3 regions of the Bradyrhizobium sp. UNPA324 genome follow, and region 1 is predicted to be linked to each of the others. Evidence: predicted binding sites of a transcription regulator. Region 1 holds the regulator's gene; each other region holds the start of a gene.

Region 1 (2,264 bases):
TGACTACGCGACAGCCAGTTTCTGCAAGTCCACGAGACGCGCAACGCCCTTGCGGGCCAGCGCCATCAGCGCCAGGAACTCGGCTTCCGTGAACGGTTCGCGTTCCGCCGTGCCCTGCACCTCGATGATGCGGCCGTCGCCGGTCATGACGAAATTGGCGTCGGTCTGGGCTTCCGAATCCTCGGCATAGTCGAGATCCAGTACCGGCGTGCCGTTGTAGATGCCGCAGGAAATCGCGGCGACGTTGTCGCGCATGACGTTGGCCTTGATCATGTTGCGCGCCTTCATCCAGTTGATGCAATCGGCGAGTGCGACCCAGGCGCCGGTGATCGAGGCCGTGCGGGTGCCGCCGTCGGCCTGTAGCACGTCGCAATCGACCGTGATCTGACGCTCACCGAGCGCTTCGAGATCGACGATGGTGCGAAGTGAGCGGCCGATCAGGCGCTGGATCTCGACGGTGCGGCCGCTCTGCTTGCCAGCGGCGGCCTCGCGGCGGGTGCGTTCCGAGGTGGCGCGGGGCAGCATGCCGTATTCGGCGGTGACCCAGCCGCGGCCCTGACCCTTCAGCCACGGCGGCAGGCGGTCTTCCAGCGTGGCCGTGACCAGCACATGGGTGTCGCCGAACTTCACCAGGCACGAGCCTTCCGCATATTTGACCACGCCGCGCTCCAGCGTCACGGGGCGCAATTCGTCGGGCGCACGGCGGCTTGGCCGCATGGAAATCCTCCAAAACTCAACGGGAAAGGCTGTTCGCGGTGCTTGTAGGTGGGGTGAGGGTGGGCGGCAAGGGCTTATTCAGCCCCTGATTCCGGGGCTGCAAACGCAACGCTTGTCAGAAGCGCCCGGGATGGACAAATTATGAGGATCTGAGAGGAGTTACCGCTGTGGCCCATCACGATCCGATCCATCTGATCGCGCCGCGCGCAGGCCTCGCCCAGCTCAACGAGCGTTCCCGCGATATCTTTCGTCAAATTGTCGAAAGTTACCTCGCGACCGGTGAGCCTGTGGGCTCGCGCAATATCTCGCGCCTGATCGCGATGCCGCTGTCGCCGGCTTCGGTCCGCAACGTCATGGCCGATCTGGAACAGCTCGGCCTGATCTATGCGCCCCACACCTCCGCCGGCCGGCTGCCGACGGAACTCGGCCTGCGCTTCTTCGTCGATGCCTTGATGCAGGTCGGCGACCTCAACGAGGCCGAACGGCAGTCAATCCAGAGCCAGCTCACGTCCGTAGGTCAGGCGCACTCGGTCGAGGCGGCGCTGGACCAGGCGCTGACGCGGCTATCCGGACTGACGCGGGCTGCGGCGGTGGTGCTGACGCCAAAATCCAATGCGCGGCTCAAGCACATCGAATTCGTCCGCCTGGAACCGGAGAAAGCGCTGGTCATCCTCGTCGGTGAGGATGGTCAGGTCGAAAACCGCGTGCTGGCACTGCCCCCCGGAGTTCCCTCCTCGGCGATCACCGAAGCCGGCAATTTCCTGAACGCCCGCATCCGCGGCCGGACCCTGGCCGAGGCGCGGCTCGAGCTCGAGACTGCGCTGGGCGAGGCCCGCGCCGAGCTCGATCAGCTCGCACAGAAGGTGATTTCAGCCGGGATCGCCAGCTGGTCCGGCGGCGAGAACGAGGACCGCCAGCTCATCGTGCGCGGCCACGCCAATCTGCTCGAAGATCTGCACGCGCTGGAGGATCTGGAGCGGGTGCGCCTCTTGTTCGACGATCTCGAGACCAAGCGCGGCGTGATCGATCTGCTCGGCCGGGCCGAGACCGCCGAGGGCGTGCGCATTTTTATCGGCTCCGAGAACAAGCTGTTTTCGCTGTCGGGGTCGTCCACCATCATCTCGCCCTATCGGGATGCCGCCGGCCACATCGTCGGCGTCCTCGGCGTGATCGGCCCGACGCGGCTGAATTATGCCCGCGTGATCCCGACCGTGGACTACGCCGCCCGCATCGTCAGTCGCCTGCTGGGGGGCTGACCGGCGTTTGAACCGATCACGGGCGCTTGATTTTCGACGCCCGAAGCACGATATCCGGGCCAGCAAAATCCCTTGGAACAAGTTCGAGAACAGAGCCGATGACCGATCGAGACCGGCAACCCGAAGACGCGGCTGCGCCGACTGGCGAGCCCGTGGTGTCAAAGCCCTACATCATGCCCGACGATCCCGAGCCCGGCTCGGTTGAAACCTTGCAGAAGGAAGTCGCCGAGGCGCGCGATCGCATGCTGCGGACGCTGGCCGAGATGGAGAACTTGCGCAAGCGGACCACCA
Region 2 (2,264 bases), 6.0 Mb from region 1:
CCGAAGCTCAACGGCGACGTCGGCCACGCCTCGCAGGACGACATCGACGCGTTGTTCGACTGAGCGAGCGCGGACTACGGAATAGCAAAACGCCGGCCCTTGGGCCGGCGTTTTTGTTTGCCGTCATTGCGAGGAACAAAGCGACGAAGCAATCCAGACCGTCTCCGCGGAGACAATCTGGATTGCTTCGCTTCGCTCGCAATGACGAGAGGTTAGACCGAAGGTCGCCTCACGCCCGCGGCGCGCAGCGGACGTAGACCATGTTGCCGTAGCGGGTGGCGGCGTCCTTGTCGATGAAGCGGGTGATCAGGACGCGGCCGTCGAAGGAGACGATTTCGCGGTCCTGCTCGCCCGGGGTCGGCCCCGCCGGGCCGATGTAGTTCTTGCCGCTCGGCGAGCCCTTCAGCCGCAGCTCCTGGGGCGTCGCCTGGTCAGCCAGATGCATGATCACGCCGCCGGAGGAGCCGGCGGTGATCACGTAAGGGTTCTTGCACTGGGCCCGGGCGGCAGCCTCGGTGCGGGCGCGGTCGGCCGGGTTCTGGAACGAGGCCAGACCCCAGCGGCCCACGATCTCGTCGGCGCGAATGGTCGCAGGCATTTCCGGGGCAGTGCCCGGCTCGGCTTCGGGCGGCGGCGAGGACGACGAGAAGGACGGCAGGCTCATGCCGCCGCCGCAGGCGCCCAGCAGCAGCGCCAGACAAGAGGCGGCCGCCAGATTGGCAACCGTGCGCGCGTGAGCTGAACTGATCATGGCATTCCCCCGAACAAGACCATGGCCGCACCCCTCCCGCAGCCAACCGCAAAAAAGCTGCCGGAGCAATGACGTCCTTTGATACGTCGGCGCCCCCAACAAGTTTCCAATGCCACCATCCTATATCCGCCTCACCAATCGCTTAACCACCTTTGCTTGACAGGATCGCGGCCAAGCCATATTTCCGGACCCACTATTAGCACTCGGAAAGCCCGATTGCTAAGCGCGCCGTTCGATCCTCGGGAGAGGGGGTGGACGGAAGCGCCGCCGCACCCACTTCCACTACTTCCGAAGCGAGCCTCCAAAGGGAAACGTCATGGCTAAATCCAAATTTCGTCCGCTGCATGACCGTGTCGTGGTCAAACGTATCGACGCCGAGGAAAAGACCAAGGGCGGCATCATCATTCCGGACACCGCCAAGGAAAAGCCGTCCCAGGGCGAGGTGGTCGCCGTCGGCCCCGGCGGCCGCGACGAGACCGGCAAGCTGACCCCGATCGACCTCAAGGTCGGCGACCGCGTGCTGTTCGGCAAGTGGTCGGGCACCGAGGTCAAGATCGACAACGAAGAGCTCCTGATCATGAAGGAGTCGGACATCATGGGCGTTCTGGCCTAAGGCCACCCGCCTGAACGGCCGCTGAATTGTCGTGCCCGGATCCGAGCGATCCGGGCATCCATCATTCCGCCGGGTTCGATCTTCGGATCCCGGACGTGATGCGACGAGCGAGCGACAGACACATCACGAAACACGAGGGATTGCAGAAATGGCTGCCAAGGACGTCAAGTTTTCCGGAGACGCGCGCGATCGCATGCTGCGCGGCGTCGACATTCTCGCCAACGCCGTCAAGGTGACGCTCGGCCCGAAGGGCCGCAACGTCGTCATCGAGAAATCGTTCGGCGCGCCCCGCATCACCAAGGACGGCGTCACCGTCGCCAAGGAGATCGAGCTCGAGGACAAGTTCGAGAACATGGGCGCCCAGATGGTGCGTGAGGTCGCCTCCAAGACCAACGACCTCGCCGGCGACGGCACCACCACCGCGACCGTGCTGGCCCAGGCCATCGTGCGCGAGGGCGCCAAGGCGGTTGCCGCCGGCATGAACCCGATGGACCTCAAGCGCGGCATCGACAGCGCGGTGGCAGCCGTCGTCAAGGACATCGAGAAGCGCGCCAAGCCCGTCGCCGCGTCCTCCGAGGTCGCCCAGGTCGGCACCATCTCGGCCAATGGCGATGCCGCCATCGGCAAGATGATCGCCCAGGCGATGCAGAAGGTCGGCAACGAGGGTGTCATCACCGTCGAAGAGAACAAGTCGCTCGACACCGAAGTCGACATCGTCGAGGGCATGAAGTTCGACCGCGGCTATCTCAGCCCCTACTTCGTCACCAACCCCGAGAAGATGACCGCCGAGCTCGAGGACGCCTACATCCTCCTGCACGAGAAGAAGCTCTCGGGCCTGCAGGCCATGCTGCCGGTGCTGGAAGCGGTGGTGCAGTCGGGCAAGCCGCTCGTCATCATCGC
Region 3 (2,264 bases), 3.5 Mb from region 1:
CCCTGCAGATGGGCGTGCCGGTGGTCGCCAAACTCGGCAACAGCCTGCCCAGCCGTGCCGCCGGCTCCATCCTCACGGCGCTTGGCCTGCCTGACTGGGTCACCGACAGCCAAGAGGCCTATATCGACGTCGCAACGAGCCGCGCCTTGCAGATCGGCGAGCTCGACAAGTTGCGCCTCGAATTGCCTGACAGTATCCGGGCCGCAGCCGCCGGCAACCCGGCCTCATACGGGCGAGCGGTGGACGATGCCTATCGCGCGATGTGGCAACGCTATTGCAGCAACGGCGCCTGATTGCCGCACACGCGATCACGGGAATAGCGCATCAGCCGGACGCAGCCGCAACGGAGATCGTATAGGGTGGGCAAAGCGACTTGTCCGCCGAAGCTCAAAGAGCGAAGGCGGAAGCGTGCCCACCTTCCGCGCACGATCCATGGAGAGAGGGTGGGTGGGCACGGCGCTTAAGCGCCTTTGCCCACCCTACGAGACCGGTCTCCCTCAATGCAGCCGGAACACGCCGTCCACGGCGCGCAGCTCGGCCGGCTTGATCAGCTTGGAATGCGCCACGGTCACCGAATGGAGGGGGCCGTCGAGCTTCTCCTGCCAGAACGCCAGGAAATCCTTCAGCACCGGGAATTTCGGAAACATGTCGTAGTTCTGCCAAACGTAGGTCTGAAGCAGCGAGGGATGATCCGGCATCCGGTAGAGAATTTGTGCCGTCGTCAGCCCGTAACCCAGCATCTGTTTCCGGAAATCCTCGGAAACGACCCCATTCCGCAGTCCCATGCCAACCTCCTTTGCAGGAGCGCATTCAAGGGGCGGCTTGGTCGGTGTGCGCCTTACGAGCCACCCGGTACTGATGCGCTCACATGAGAGAAATGTGACGCAAACTGACAATTCATCTCAAGCCCAAAAGTTTAACAAGCTGTTGAAATTCAATGCGTTAGCAGCAGAGAACGCTCCGTGCTAATACGGGTGCGAGGCTCGGTTAACGATGGCGAGAGAAGCTGGCAATCCGCGCTTCCGAGTGCTGATTTTTTTGCTACAAACCCTTGCCCCCGCAAAATTCCTGTCCTATTTCAGCCTCGCCCGTGCTAGCACTCGCGGGCAACGATTGCTAACAATCTCAAAATCCTCAACTCGTGCAAATGTTTAGGAGGACTGCATGAAATTCCGTCCGCTTCACGACCGCGTCGTGGTCAAGCGCATCGACGCAGAAGAGAAGACCGCTGGCGGCATCATCATTCCCGACACTGCCAAGGAAAAGCCCTCCCAGGGCGAAGTCGTCGCCGTTGGTCCCGGTGGCCGCGACGAATCCGGCAAGCTGATCCCGATCGACCTGAAGGTCGGCGACCGCGTGCTGTTCGGCAAGTGGTCCGGCACTGAAGTCAAGATCGACAGCGTCGATCTCTTGATCATGAAGGAAAGCGACATCATGGGCGTCCTCGACGTCCCCGCTTCCAAGAAGAAGGCGGCCTAAGAGCCCCTCTCTCCCTCCAGTCAAACACCTCAAGGAAAAATCCAGATGGCAGCCAAAGAAGTCAAATTCTCGGTTGAAGCGCGCGACAAGATGCTGCGCGGCGTCGACGTTCTCGCCAACGCGGTGAAGGTCACGCTCGGTCCGAAGGGCCGCAACGTCGTGCTCGACAAGTCGTTCGGCGCTCCCCGCATCACCAAGGACGGCGTCACCGTCGCCAAGGAGATCGAGCTCGAGGACAAGTTCGAGAACATGGGCGCGCAGATGGTGCGCGAAGTCGCCTCCAAGTCCGCTGACGCGGCCGGCGACGGCACCACCACCGCCACCGTGCTCGCCCAGGCGATCGTGAAGGAAGGCGCCAAGTCGGTTGCCGCCGGCATGAACCCGATGGACCTCAAGCGCGGTATCGACCTCGCGGTCGAAGCCGTGGTTGCGGACCTGCAGAAGAACTCCAAGAAGGTCACCTCGAACGACGAGATCGCCCAGGTCGGCACCATCTCGGCGAACGGCGACCAGGAGATCGGCAAGTTCCTCTCCGACGCCATGAAGAAGGTCGGCAACGAGGGTGTCATCACCGTCGAGGAAGCCAAGTCGCTCGAGACCGAGCTCGATGTCGTCGAGGGCATGCAGTTCGACCGCGGCTACATCTCGCCCTACTTCGTCACCAACGCCGACAAGATGCGCGTTGAGATGGACGACGCCTACATCCTCATCAACGAGAAGAAGCTCTCCTCGCTGAACGAGTTGCTCCCGCTGCTCGAGGCCGTGGTGCAGACCGGCAAGCCGCT

What was found. The regulator HrcA, encoded in region 1, represses chaperone genes, less so after heat shock. The targets are predictions, from matches to a motif close to GTTAGCACTCNCNNNNNGNGAGTGCTAAC.
Region 2: UNPA324_RS34625 (co-chaperone GroES) is a predicted target of HrcA. The motif match lies at 947-975, and genes of this name have one in related genera.
Region 3: UNPA324_RS22610 (co-chaperone GroES) is a predicted target of HrcA. The motif match lies at 1,093-1,121, and genes of this name have one in related genera.

The regions. Positions count from the first base shown of each region.
Region 1 covers NZ_LFJD01000004.1:1,232,269-1,234,532, reverse strand. The annotation lists gene rph (ribonuclease PH) at 4-717, opposite strand; gene hrcA (heat-inducible transcriptional repressor HrcA) at 885-1,973, shown strand; gene grpE (nucleotide exchange factor GrpE) at 2,072-2,264, shown strand, end outside.
Region 2 covers NZ_LFJD01000004.1:7,213,130-7,215,393, forward strand. The annotation lists gene UNPA324_RS34615 (protein phosphatase CheZ) at 1-63, shown strand, start outside; gene UNPA324_RS34620 (hypothetical protein) at 230-751, opposite strand; gene UNPA324_RS34625 (co-chaperone GroES) at 1,068-1,364, shown strand; gene groL (chaperonin GroEL) at 1,513-2,264, shown strand, end outside.
Region 3 covers NZ_LFJD01000004.1:4,691,260-4,693,523, reverse strand. The annotation lists gene UNPA324_RS22620 (O-linked N-acetylglucosamine transferase, SPINDLY family protein) at 1-293, shown strand, start outside; gene UNPA324_RS22615 (usg protein) at 498-785, opposite strand; gene UNPA324_RS22610 (co-chaperone GroES) at 1,165-1,479, shown strand; gene groL (chaperonin GroEL) at 1,525-2,264, shown strand, end outside.